DNA from 3 places in the Variovorax sp. CCNWLW186 genome. Region 3 is predicted to be linked to each of the others. Evidence: predicted binding sites of a transcription regulator. Region 3 holds the regulator's gene; each other region holds the start of a gene.

Region 1 (4,509 bases), on a different contig from region 3:
GGCACCAGATGTCGGTGATGCTCTCTGCCGCGAGCGCGGTGAGCTGGGCTGCCAAGGCATTCAAGTTCGCCGACGAGGCGGCATTGCTCGAAGCGGCCGCATCGGTCGCACCGGCACAGCGCGAGCGGTGCCCGCTGTTCCTTCCGTACCTTTCAGGCGAACGCTCGCCGCACAACAACCCCAATGCGCAGGGCGCGTTGTTCGGCCTGACGCATGCGCATGGGTCGGCCGAGATTGCCTATGCCGTGGTCGAGGGCGTGAGCTTCGGGCTGCGCGACGGCTTCGACACCTTGCGCCTGCCGGCCGACATGCCGCTGCGCGAAGTGGCGCTGGTCGGCGGCGGTGCGCGCAGCGTGTGGTGGGGCCAACTGCTGGCCGACATCTTCCAGGTGCCGCTCACGCTCTATGCAGGCAGCGAGACGGGCGGCGCGCTGGGTGCGGCGCGCCTCGCGTGGCTGGCTGACGGTGGCGCTGTGGCCGAGGTGTGCACGCTGCCGCCGGTCAAGCAGCAACTGGCGCCCTCGGTCGAAGGGAACGGCTCGCACAAGACGCGGCATGCGCGCTTCCAGGTGCTCTACATGGCGCTGCGCGACCAATTTCGATAAACGTACCGCGCAATAAAAAAGGGCCGCTTGCGCGGCCCTTTTTGTTTTGGTGAGCAGAGCTCAGCCGGGCATTACATGCCCATGCCGCCCATACCACCCATGCCGCCCATGTCGGGCATGCCGCCGCCGGCACCGGCTTCTTCCTTCGGTGCGTCGGCGACCATGGCTTCGGTCGTCAGCAGCAGCGAAGCAACCGATGCTGCGTTCTGCAGCGCGGTGCGGGTCACCTTGGTCGGGTCCAGAATGCCCAGCTCGAGCATGTCGCCGTACGTGTCGTTCGCAGCGTTGAAGCCGTAGTTGCCCTTGCCGGCCAACACAGCGTTCACCACCACCGAGGCTTCGCCGCCGGCGTTGTTCACGATTTCGCGCAGGGGCGCTTCGATCGCCTTGAGCACCAGCTTGATACCGGCGTCCTGGTCGGCGTTGTCGCCCTTCACGCGGTCGCCCACGGCTTGCTTGGCACGCAGCAGAGCCACGCCGCCGCCAGCCACAACGCCTTCTTCCACTGCAGCGCGTGTGGCGTGCAGGGCGTCTTCGACGCGAGCCTTCTTTTCCTTCATTTCGACTTCGGTGGCGGCGCCAACCTTGATCACCGCAACACCGCCGGCCAGCTTGGCCACGCGCTCTTGCAGCTTTTCACGGTCGTAGTCGCTCGTGGCTTCTTCGATCTGCACGCGCACTTGCTTCACGCGGGCTTCGATGTCGGCAGCAGCGCCGGCGCCGTCGATGATGATGGTGTTTTCCTTGCCCACTTCGATGCGCTTGGCTTGGCCCAGGTCGGCCAGCGTCACCTTTTCGAGCGTGAGGCCCACTTCTTCAGCGATGACCTTGCCGCCCGTCAGGATGGCGATGTCTTCCAGCATGGCCTTGCGGCGGTCGCCGAAGCCAGGAGCCTTGACAGCCACGACCTTCAGGATGCCGCGGATCGTGTTCACCACCAGCGTAGCCAGGGCTTCGCCTTCGACTTCTTCGGCAATGATCAGCAGGGGACGGCCAGCCTTGGCAACTTGTTCCAGCGTGGGGAGCAGATCGCGGATGTTGCTGATCTTCTTGTCGAACAGCAGCACGAACGGGTTGTCGAGCAGCGCCGATTGCTTCTCGGGGTTGTTGATGAAGTAGGGCGACAGGTAGCCGCGGTCGAACTGCATGCCTTCGACGACGTCGAGTTCGCTTTCGAGCGACTTGCCGTCTTCGACAGTGATCACGCCTTCCTTGCCGACCTTGTCCATCGCGTCAGCGATGAGCTTGCCGATGGTTTCGTCGCTGTTGGCCGAGATCGAGCCGACTTGTGCGATTTCCTTCGACGTGGTGGTGGGCTTCGAAGCCTTCTTCAGCTCTTCGACCAGCGCCGTGACGGCCTTGTCGATGCCGCGCTTCAGGTCCATCGGGTTGATGCCGGCGGCCACGTACTTGAAGCCTTCGCGAACGATGGCTTGAGCCAGAACCGTGGCGGTGGTGGTGCCGTCACCAGCGTTGTCGCTGGTCTTCGAGGCCACTTCCTTCACGAGCTGGGCGCCCATGTTCTGGAGCTTGTCCTTGAGTTCGATTTCCTTGGCGACCGACACACCGTCCTTGGTGACGGTGGGGGCGCCGAACGAGCGCTCGAGCACCACGTTGCGGCCCTTGGGGCCCAGGGTCACCTTGACTGCGTTGGCGAGGATGTTGACACCCTCGACCATGCGTGCGCGGGCTTCACCGCCGAAGACTACGTCTTTTGCTGCCATGTTTTATTTCTCCGAAAGGGGATGGATGGATTACTTATCGACGACTGCGAACAGGTCGTCTTCCTTCATGACCAGCAGTTCGTCGCCACCGACCTTGACGGTCTGGCCGCTGTACTTGCCGAACAGGACGCGATCGCCGACCTTGACGGTCAGTGCGGTCAGTTCGCCCTTGTCGTTGCGCTTGCCCGGGCCCACGGCCAGGACTTCACCCTGGTCGGGCTTTTCGGCGGCTGCGTCGGGAATGACGATGCCGGAGGCGGTCTTGGTTTCGCTGTCAACACGCTTGACGATCACGCGATCGGCCAAAGGACGAAGTTTCATTGCATCTCCTGGATAAGAAACGGGGTTGTGGTCGGGCGCCGGGCGGGGAGACCGGCGGCCCATCGGCTGGAATCGAGGCTTGTTAGCACTCGTCAGCAGCGAGTGCTAATCATAAGGGCAATCGGTGGAGTTTCAAGGCCCCGGGGCGCAGCCGTCGGCCCCGCTCGCCTATTCCGGCGCGTGCGCAAGCACGAAGGAGAGCGACGCCAGGTGCTCCACCTTGTCGGTCTTCGCAGGATCTGCCGGCGGCGTCGACAGCACGGCGGTGATGACGTTCAGCCCCTGGTTGCGCACCTTGATGACCACGGTGCCGTCGGCGCCGCTTTCGATCGGCTTCGCGTCGGGATCGTTGACGAAGTCGGCCAGCACCAGGGCGCCCGCCACGGGTTTTCCTTTGTAGAGCACGCGCAGGCGCAGGTCTTGGCCGAGCTTTTCGGGCAGCGTGGAATCGACCGGGACGATCTGCAGCGTGTGCCCTGGCAACGGCGGCAAAGCACCGCGCAGCGGGCTGCGCAGATGCACCGCGTATTTGAGGTTGTGGCCGCTGGTGAGCGCGCCCGGAACTTCGTCCTTGCCCTTCTTGAGCCATTTGCCTTCCGGCGTCTTGCTCCAGGTGCCGTTGTCGAGCACGGCTGCGACGATGGCGGGTTTCTCCTTGGTGTCCACCACCAGCAGGCGCCCGCTCACGTCCAGTGCCGTCGATACGGGGTTCGCGGACGCGTCGTAGGCGGTGACGGCGGCGATCAGCGGCTGCCGCTTGACCGTGTCCAGATCGTCGGCGCCTTCGCCGTAGATCAGCGCGAGTTCGCCGGAGCGCTGGGCAAACCAGATGCCGTGCGCCTGCGCGCCGGCCGAGCAGAGTACGGCCGCCGCCGCGAGGGTGGCCAGGGCGGCAATTCGGTGCGGTTTGTTCATCAGAGGTCCAGTTTCAGGCTGGCGACGACACTGCGTTTCGCACCTGGGATCACGTACAAATTGCCCCAAGAGGCGGTGTAGAAGTTCTTGTTGAACAGGTTGTGCACGTCGATCGACACGCGCGCGGTCTTGTTGATTTGCCAGTAGCTCACCAGCTTGACGGTGGTGTAGGCCGGCAGGGCGTAGGTGTCGGCGTTGTTGCCCGAGCGGTTGCCGACGTAGTTGATGCCGGCGCCCACGCCATAGCGGCTGCCGTTGGCCAGCGCATCTTCGCGAATGGCAAACAGGCCGGCACTGGTCCTCGGAATGTTCGTGATGCGTGTGCCGGCCGCCAGCGTGGCGTCTTTGGAGATGCGGGCGTCGACGTAGGCGAAATTTCCGCTCACCCGCCAGTTCTTGTCGATCTGGCCATAGACGTCGGCTTCGAAGCCGCTGCTCTTGACTTCGCCGGCGGCCACGGAAAAGCCGGGCGTGTCGCTGGCCGTCAGCACGTTCGTCTTCTTGATGTCGAACACGGCGAAATTGGCGCCCAGGCGCTGGTCCCGGGTCTGCAGCTTCACGCCGGCCTCGAGGGCGGTGGAGTGCTGCGGATCGAATGCGCGGCCGTTCTTGTCGGTGCCGCTGTTGCCGCGAAACGACTTGCCGGCAGACACATACCAGGAGCTCCAGTCGTTCGGCAGATAGGTCAGGCCGGCGCGCGGCGAAACGGCATCGTGCTTCTGGGCGCTGTTGCGGTTTGCGACACGGTCCTCGATGCTCTGCCTGTAATGGTCGTAGCGGGCGCCCACCAGCAGCTTCCATTGCGGCGAAAGGCTGATCTGGTCCTGCACGAAAACGGCGCTCGCGCGCTGGTGCTCGTCTGTACTGGAGGTGAGCGACGTGAGCGGCGGCTGGGGCTTTCCATACACCGGCTGGTAGATATCGATCGGGTAGCTCCCGGAGCG
Region 2 (4,509 bases), on a different contig from region 3:
GATTTTCCATTTCGCCTCCACTCCGTTGATTATTGCACCGTCACTACAAAACACGCTGATTCCGGGGCATTTCAGCGCTAACCCCTTAGCATATGATTCCGTTTCCAGTGTTCCGAATTGAAATGCAAATAGTGCCGCAGTTGGATTCGCCAGCAGACACTCAAGTAATTTCGATGAGATATGGGCATCTGCAAAGGAAAATCCAGTGCTCATAATAAATACATCTGGCTCCAGCACAAAACTCTTCAGGCGCTCGAACAGCGACGAAAATGGCGCCGCTTGAGTTTGGTCATACTTAATATGAGATGGATACACCATATTGGCATTTTTAGAATTAGGAACTCGCACGACTTCACCTTCACCAGTGGCCTCCCAACCAATTGATCCGTGTAGTTTCCATAAACGCACCCATCTTGCCGGCAGATCATTTTTAGAGATACTTGATGGATCGAAGAAAGCATTTTTCGATCCGCTAAATCCATCAAAATATGGCGTCTTCGCACGTTCCAACGCGCTTTCCATCAGAAGATCATAATTGGTCGTAAATATTTCGACGCCAAATCTTCTGGTTACCCCGTTGATCCATGACACAAGTTCCGAATAAGGATTCGCGGCGGCCGGAAGTTCCTTCGATACCACCTCTCGTATGACGTTGCATACGGCCTCGGAAAGCTCTGTAAAATTCTTGCTCGTAAAATCAAACAGACTCCCGTCACCGGTCACTTCCGCCAGCATACGAATCCTAGAAAGCACCTTTTCGAGATTGGGGTTCGGAAGTGTTTTTTTTATTTCCAAATAAACCGCTGACTGTTCTTTTTTCAACCCGTCTAGAACGAGCTTTTCGAGACCCGCAATATTAGGTATAAGCGGCTGCCAGTTGCCATGAGTACCAACATTAATACTCACCGGAGCGCCCGCACCCAACAATATCCCAATCTTCTTTCGGCCATTTGTGGCGAGCTGCCTAAACCCAAACATATGTTGATCTGGATTGTGGGCCGCGTTTTCCATAGATTTTTCGATTTAACAAGCAAGATTAGAAGGAAGGCAAGCAGACTGGCGTGTTGCAAGAAATTACCGTTTAATCACGCTATTTACATTTTTCCAAGCGGTCAATCGGGGTTAACTCTTGCCTCTCCTGTGCATTTGGTCCGTGCAGGTATGAAGGATGAAGATGTATCGGCCGATGCAGATAGGCTTTGCTTTGAGCGGTGAGCCGCTGCGTCATTCGGATCTTCCAGCATCAACTGTTAGCGGTGCGACGCCCCCCTCCTCGACCTCCGGAGGAGCTGCGTTGAGTTCGACGCGAGCTTTGCGCCGCCTTCGGCTGCAGGCAGACGGACGGCCGCCCTCCACGCACGAATGAGAGCTGAGGGCTAGCACCGCCAAGGTTCTGCAGGCGGGTGTGTGCACGTTGACCATTCGGCAAGCAGGCGCTGGCAAGCCGATTCCTCTTTTCGCGCAAAACACTGGATAAATTCACAGATCGTGATAGCCGGGAACTTGCGTGCCCAGAAAACCGTCCTATGCGCTCCCCCCATCGGCGGCTCTCACGCCCACTGAACGGCGATCTCAATTCAGAAGTCAGTGAGAAGAGTTCGAGAGTCAGTGAGAATCGACACCGACAGCTTTGGCTATCGACCCGATAGAAACTTAGGGGGAACCCTTGGCTTAGCACTCCCTCTAATCGAGTGCTAATATGCCCAATACAAAGGAGTTTCCCCTGATGACCACGCTGTCTGGAGCCTCTGCCAACCAGCTCGCCGTCGCCAATCCATGGTCGATGGTGCCGCCGCTGGGCAACCTGGATGCTTATATTTCGGCCGCCAACCGCCTGCCGATGCTCACGCTCGAAGAAGAGCAGGGCTTCGCACGCCGTTTGCGCGACCACAACGACCTCGAAGCGGCCGGTGCGCTGATCCTCTCGCACCTGCGCCTCGTGGTGTCCATTTCGCGCCAATACCTGGGTTACGGGCTGCCTCACGGCGACCTGATCCAGGAGGGCAACGTCGGCCTCATGAAGGCCGTGAAGCGCTTCGACCCCGACCAGGGCGTGCGGCTGGTGAGCTACGCCATGCATTGGATCAAGGCCGAGATTCACGAGTACATCCTGAAGAACTGGCGCATGGTCAAGGTCGCGACGACCAAGGCCCAGCGCAAGCTGTTCTTCAACCTGCGCTCGATGAAGCAGGGCTTCAAGGCCGACTCGGCCGCGGCCGACAACGGCACGCACCGCGACACGCTGAGCCCCGACGAGGTGTCGCAAATGGCGACCCGGCTCAACGTCAAGCCCGAAGAAGTGCTCGAAATGGAAACCCGCCTGTCGGGCGGCGACGTACTGCTCGATCCGGGTCCGTCGGACGACGGCGATGAAGCCTTCGGCCCGATCGCCTACCTGGCCGACGCCACGCAGGAACCGACCGCCCTGCTCGAATCGCAGCAGCGCGACCGGCTCTCGAGCGACGGCATCGCCACGGCGCTCGAGGCGCTGGACGAACGCAGCCGCCGCATCGTGGAAGAGCGCTGGCTCAAGGTCAACGACGACGGTTCGGGCGGCATGACGCTGCACGACCTGGCAGCGGTGTACGGCGTGAGCGCCGAGCGCATTCGCCAGATCGAAGTCGCGGCCATGAAGAAGATGAAGAAGGCGCTGGCCGACTACGCGTAAGCCTCGCTCGGCTCTTCGACTAAAAAAGCGCGGCCATGCCGGGCTTTTTCATTCATTCACGCCTGCTTAGAAAGCGTTCGCAGCGCCCGCTTGGCGATGTACCGGGTTGCCGGCGTGTCCGACTCGTCGGTCCAGCGCGTGCAGAGCCGGTCGACCCACTCCGGCTGGGTCTTGCTCGCGTCGTTGAGCCAGTTGGCCACCGAGTTCTGCACATAGCGGCTGGGGTCGGCGCGCAGCGGCTCGATGAGCGGTAGCGCGCGCCAGGGCTCGGCCTTGAGCGCCTCGATCTGCGCGCACCACACGCCGCGCGGGCGCGTGAGCTCGCTGGCAAAGCGGCGGATGTTCGGGTCGGCATCGGCTGCCCAGGGCTGCAGCAGCACCAGCGATTCGTCGAGCGAGCCGATGACGGCTTCGCGCACCGCCATCCAGGCGATTTCGCGCACGCCGAAGTGCGAGTCGGCGGCAAAGCGGCGCACCGCCTGCAGCTGCGCCGCCAGCGGCAACCCGGAAAGCGCCACCCACTGTGCGGCCCAGCAGCGCGCCACGTCGCTGGCGTGCGTGGCCAGCCGGTGCGCGACAGCATCGCGCTCGGCATTCAGCGCCGCCAGGTCGTAGAGCGCACGCGCAATGTGGCCGTGCCGCTGCATCGGTTTGAAGGCGCCGAGCATCGCGAGCGTGTCGACCAGCCGCTCGCTTGCCGGATCCAGGCCGATATGGCCCGCCACGCTGCGCGCCAACTGCGGCAGCCCCAGCGCCAGGAATTCGTTGAGATTGACGGTCTCGAGCAACCCGTCGTTCAGTGCGCGCAGCACTTCGGGCGGAATGAGCGCGATGCGGAACGCGCCCTTGCGCGTCTTCAGGTGATCGACCGGGGCGAAGGCAACAACGGCAGCGTCCATCGGCTGGTTCAATGCCCGTTCAGGCCTTGAGCAGCGCCTTCACGTCGGACACCATCGGCGCCACGCCGGTGCCGTAGCGTGCGTAGAGGCGCACGCGGCCTTCGGTGTCGTAGACGAAGCTGGCCGCCGAATGGTCCATCGAGTAGCTGGTCGGGGTCTTGCCCTCGACCTTCTTGTAGTAGACCTTGAAGTCCTTGGCGACCGCGGCGAGCTGCTCGGGCGTGGGAATCAGCGCGACGAAGGCCGGGTCGAACGCCCCCATGTAGGCCTTGAGCACTTCGGGCGTGTCGCGCGCCGGATCGACCGTGACGAACACCACCTGCAGCTTGTCGCCGTCGCTACCGAGCTGCTGCTTGACCTGGGCCATTTCGGTCATGGTGGTGGGGCACACATCGGGGCACTGCGCGTAGCCGAAGAACAGCACCACCACCTTGCCCTTGAAGTCGGCCATGGTGCGGACCTTGCCGTCGGCGTCTTTCAGCGAAAAGTCCTTGGCGTAATCAGCGCCGGTGATGTCCACCGCGTTGAAGCTCGGCTTGGGTTCGCTGCAGGCCGAAAGCCCCAGGCCGAGAGTGGCGGCAGCACCCGCCCACCCTGCACTGCCGACGATCAACTTGAGAGCATTTCGCTTGTTCATGGATACGGACATTTCGATCAGCGGAGATAGTGGTCGACGAGCAATGCCGCGAACAGCACGCTCAGGTGAATGAGCGAAAACCGGAAGGTCTTGCGCGCCAGCGTGTCGGAGTAGTTGCGCCAGAGCGCAAAGGCATAGCCTGTGAAGCCGATGCTCACGCCCACCGCCACGGCCAGGTAGAGCCAGCCGCTCATGCCGTAGATGAAAGGCATGAGGCAGGCCGCGAACAATATGAAGGTGTACAGCAGCACCTGCAGCCGCGTGAACTCGTTGCCGTGCGTCACGGGCAGCATCGGCAGCCCGGC
Region 3 (4,509 bases):
ATCAGGCGCCACTCCGTTGTCTTGAAGAGTTTGAAGAGGCTCGTGGTTTCGACCCCGACCGTCGGGATGGAGTTGAAGACATAGACGGGCTCACCGGACTGGCTTTCTTCCATGTTCACCAGGTCCGCTCTCAGCTTGCCCATGGTTTCCGTGTCTTTCGTCCTGGAGCGAACGACGTCCATGTTGACGGTGCGCGAGTGCTCGTCGATTGAAATCCTGCGGATCGAATTGAGGGACGAGGCGGTTCCGCTGTTTGCGCCCGGAATGCAGGTGATCTTTCCTGCCCAGACCGAACCTGTGGCCAAGGACAGCAAGAAAAGGAGCGGAAATGCGAGTCTTTTTGCGTGAGTACCCATGATTCACTCTAAGCCGTTTCCCCGGCCGGCAGGGTTCGACCTATGTCTTACGGACTAATTGTTACGGTATCGATAAACGTTAACATTTTCGTCTTCACGTGAAATAAGTCACATTCTTAATTCCCGAGGCTTGCTACTGATGAGTTGAACGGGAGAGAAGCTCCGAGCTCTATGGACTCTGGTGGGAAGCAATGGTCACTCAGGTCATTCATAACGCGACCATCACGTTGCAGTTGCCCTACGGTATGAGCGCCAGCGCCGAAGTCGCGGCGCTGCGGGCCGCGGGCATTCCGGTCGACGGGTTGGGCAATGCAACCTCGGGTTATCTGTTCGTGCGGACCACGGGCCGCGGCGACAACCGGACGAACACCTTTCGGTGGTTTGCCACAAGCATCGGCAGCGATCCCATCGATGTGACCACCTTGCCTGGGGGGCCCTCTCTGGCATGCCGATAGGCAAAAGAAAAAGGGTTAGGACACGTTGATGTCCTAACCCTTTAAGAGAGTGGTGCGGCTGGCAGGAATTGAACCCACGACCCCTTGGTTCGTAGCCAAGTACTCTATCCAACTGAGCTACAGCCGCACAGCTATCGATTATAGCATCCATTTTTGGCCCAAACCGGACCAGCTGAGAAATGAATGCAAGTGGTAGGCCGTGATGGGCTTGAACCATCGACCAACGGATTATGAGTCCGCTGCTCTAACCAACTGAGCTAACGGCCCACGAGAGACCCCGATTCTATTCGCCGTGCGCCTTACTTACGGTGGCTCAGCGCGTTGCTGACCAGGCGCGAGGTGATGTCGACGATCTGGATCATGCGCTCGTAAGGCATGCGCGTCGGGCCGATGACGCCCAGGGTGCCCACGACCTGCCCATCGACCTCGTAGTTGGCGCTGACGATGGAAAGCTCTTCGATCGGCACCACCTGGCTCTCGCCGCCGATGAAGATGCGCACGCCCTCTGCCTTGCTCGACACGTCGAGCAACCGCATGAGCTGCGCCTTTTGCTCGAACAGTTCGAAGGCGCGGCGCAGCTGGCCCATGTCGCTGGAGAAGTCGGTCACCGAGAGCAGGTTGCGCTCGCCGGAGATCACAACGTCGTCTTCCTGCGCTTCGGTAAGCACCTCGGAGCTGACCTTGACGGCCGCCTGCATCAGCGCCGCAATCTCGCCGCGCAGCTTTTCGACCTCGGACTGGAGACGGTCGCGCACCTGCTCGATGGTCAGCCCCGCATAGTGGGCGTTGATGTAGTTCGACGCCTCGACCAGTTGCGACTGCGAATAGTCGGCCTCGGGAAAGATCACGCGGTTTTGCACGTCGCCGTCCGGCGAGACGATGATCACCAGCAGCCGCCGCTCGGAAAGCTTCAGGAACTCGATCTGCTTGAACACTGACGCCCGCCGAGGCGCCATGACGACGCCCACGAACTGCGACAGGTTGGACAGCAGGCTGGCCGCGTTGGCTATCACCTTCTGCGGCTGGTCGGGCGCCAGGCTCGGCGCGCTCATCTGCTCGCGCTCGGCAGTGAGCATGGTGTCGACGAAAAGCCGGTAGCCACGGGCCGTGGGAATGCGGCCGGCGGAGGTGTGCGGGCTTGCAATCAGCCCCAGCGCCTCGAGGTCCGACATGACGTTGCGGATGGTCGCGGGCGAAAGGTCCAGCCCCGGCGCGCGCGACAAAGTCCGCGACCCGACCGGTTGGCCTTCGGCGATGTAACGCTCCACCAAAGTCTTGAGGAGCAACTTGGCACGGTCGTCCAGCATTGCAAGATTTTAGTGTTGTAATTTGTACATGACTTCCCGCTTTCGCAACGTCGCCCTGATCGGCAAATACCAGGCTTCAGGCGCCCGGGCGCAAGCGGACGCGCGCGACGGCGTCATGGAAGATATCGGCGCCTTCCTTGAATCGCAAGGGTGCACTGTTTTCGTCGAAAAATCCGCTGCTGCAGAGGCCGCTGCGGACGCCATCGCAGGCGGCCGCTACGAGGCGCTGAGCGTAGAAGAAATCGGGCAGCGCTGCGACCTGGGCCTGGTGGTCGGGGGCGACGGCACCATGCTGGGCATTGGCCGGCAACTGGCGTGCTACGGCATTCCGCTGATCGGCATCAACCGCGGCCGGCTCGGCTTCATCACCGACATTCCGCTCGACAACTACCAGGCCACGCTGATTCCCATGCTGGCCGGCGAATACGAAGAAGACCACCGCAGTCTCATGCATGCGCAGGTCATGCGCGACGGTGTGTCGGTTTTCGACGCGCTGGCAATGAACGATGTGGTGGTGAACCGCGACTCCACCTCGGGCATGGTCGAGTTGCGGGTTTCCGTGGGCCGGCACTTCGTGGCCAACCAGCGCGCCGACGGGCTGATCATTGCGTCTCCCACGGGCTCGACGGCGTATGCGCTGTCGGCCGGCGGGCCGCTGCTGCACCCGGCGGTGCCGGGCTGGGTGCTGGTGCCCATTGCACCGCACACCTTGTCGAACCGCCCGGTGCTGCTGCCCGACGCCGACGAGATCGTGATCGAACTGGTGTCGGGGCGCGGCGCCAGCGCCAATTTCGACATGCAGTCCTTGGCTTCGCTCGCCATTGGCGACCGGGTGGTGGTGCGGCGCTCCGACTTCCGGGTTCGCTTTCTGCACCCGCGCGGCTGGAGCTATTTCGACACGCTGCGCAAGAAACTACATTGGAACGAAGGGGGCTCCTGAGATGGCGCTGCGACGCATCGCACTGCGCGACTTCGTGATCGTGCGATCACTCGAACTCGACCTGTCCGCCGGTTTTACGGTGCTCACCGGCGAAACCGGCGCGGGCAAATCCATATTGATCGACGCGCTTCAGCTGGCGCTGGGCAATCGCGCCGATGCAGGCGCGGTGCGCGAGGGCGCCGAGCGCCTCGACGTGAGCGCTGAATTCGATGCCGACCCGGCCTTCGCGGCCTGGCTCGACGAAGGCGGATTCGAATCCGGCGACGCTCTGCTGCTGCGCCGCACGGTGGACCTGCAAGGCCGCAGCCGCGGCTGGATCAACGGCAGCCCGGCCACGGCCACGCAATTGCGGGAGCTCGGCGACCGCCTGCTCGACATTCACGGCCAGCATGCATGGCAAAGCCTGACGCGCCCCGAGGCCGTGCGCGGCCTGCTCGACGCCTATGCCGGCGTGCGCACCGATGCGCTCGACGCAGCCTGGCACGGCTGGCGGCAGGCGATCTCGGCGCTCGACAATGCGCGCTCCGCGCAGGATTCTCTGCAGCGCGAGCGCGAACGGCTGCAATGGCAGATTGCCGAAGTGATGAAGCTGGCGCCCGCCGAAGGCGAGTGGGAAGAGCTCTCGACCAACCACGCGCGCATCTCTAACGCGCAGGCGCTGATCGACGCGGCGCAGGGCGCAAGTCAGGCGCTCGAAGACGACGACAACGGCGCCCTGGCGGCGCTCTCGCGCGCGGTGACGCTGCTGCAGAACTGCGAGCACATCGAGCCCGAATTCCGCGCGCTCGGCGAAGTGCTGGCCTCCAGCGTGGCGCAGGCCTCAGACGCCGCGCATTCGCTGCACGGCTACCTGCGCGACGCAGAGGCCGATCCGCAGCGCCTTGCCGAACTGGACGAGCGCATGGGCTTGTGGATGTCGCTGGCGCGCCGCTACAAGCGCACGCCCGACGACCTGCCCGCGCTGCTGGCGGGATGGCAAGCCGAGTTGAAGGCGTTGGACGCACAAAGCGACCTCGAAGGCCTGGAGCGCGCCGAACAGGCTGCGCAGCAGGCCTACATGAAGGAAGCCAAGGCGCTCGCCAAGTCTCGCAAGCAGGCCGCACCGCGCTTGTCCGAAGCGGTCACACAAGCCATGCAGGGGCTGGGCATGCAGGGCGGCCGCTTCGAGGTCGAACTGCAGCCGCTCGCGCAGCCGGGCCGCGCCGGGCTCGAAGACGTCGCTTTTCTGGTGAGCGGCCATCCGGGCAGCACGCCCCGCCCCATCGGCAAGGTGGCTTCGGGCGGCGAGCTTTCCCGCATTGCCTTGGCCATTGCGGTCACCACGAGCCAGCTTGGCGCCGCGCAAACGCTGATCTTCGACGAGGTCGATGCCGGCGTGGGCGGCGCTGTTGCAGAGACCGTGGGGCGCCTCATGAAGCAGCTCGGGCGCGACCGCCAGGTTCTGGCCGTTA

Evidence for each region. The regulator HrcA, encoded in region 3, represses chaperone genes, less so after heat shock. The targets are predictions, from matches to a motif close to TTAGCACTCNNNNNNNNNGAGTGCTAA.
Region 1: V9K97_RS05905 (co-chaperone GroES) is a predicted target of HrcA. The motif match lies at 2,733-2,759, and genes of this name have one in related genera.
Region 2: rpoH (RNA polymerase sigma factor RpoH) is a predicted target of HrcA. The motif match lies at 1,672-1,698, and genes of this name have one in related genera.

Annotation. Positions count from the first base shown of each region.
Region 1 covers NZ_JBBCBO010000003.1:344,581-349,089, forward strand. Annotated here, with positions in the region: gene xylB (xylulokinase) at 1-605, shown strand, start outside; gene groL (chaperonin GroEL) at 677-2,329, opposite strand; gene V9K97_RS05905 (co-chaperone GroES) at 2,360-2,650, opposite strand; gene V9K97_RS05910 (DUF4198 domain-containing protein) at 2,819-3,565, opposite strand; gene V9K97_RS05915 (TonB-dependent siderophore receptor) at 3,565-4,509, opposite strand, start outside.
Region 2 covers NZ_JBBCBO010000007.1:14,932-19,440, forward strand. Annotated here, with positions in the region: gene V9K97_RS10525 (SIR2 family protein) at 1-1,011, opposite strand, end outside; gene rpoH (RNA polymerase sigma factor RpoH) at 1,727-2,668, shown strand; gene V9K97_RS10535 (DNA alkylation repair protein) at 2,725-3,567, opposite strand; gene V9K97_RS10540 (SCO family protein) at 3,587-4,204, opposite strand; gene cyoE (heme o synthase) at 4,222-4,509, opposite strand, start outside.
Region 3 covers NZ_JBBCBO010000014.1:115,341-119,849, forward strand. Annotated here, with positions in the region: gene V9K97_RS17865 (hypothetical protein) at 1-356, opposite strand, end outside; gene V9K97_RS17870 (hypothetical protein) at 548-811, shown strand; tRNA gene V9K97_RS17875 (tRNA-Arg) at 862-938, opposite strand; tRNA gene V9K97_RS17880 (tRNA-Ile) at 1,002-1,078, opposite strand; gene hrcA (heat-inducible transcriptional repressor HrcA) at 1,111-2,118, opposite strand; gene V9K97_RS17890 (NAD kinase) at 2,147-3,058, shown strand; gene recN (DNA repair protein RecN) at 3,060-4,509, shown strand, end outside.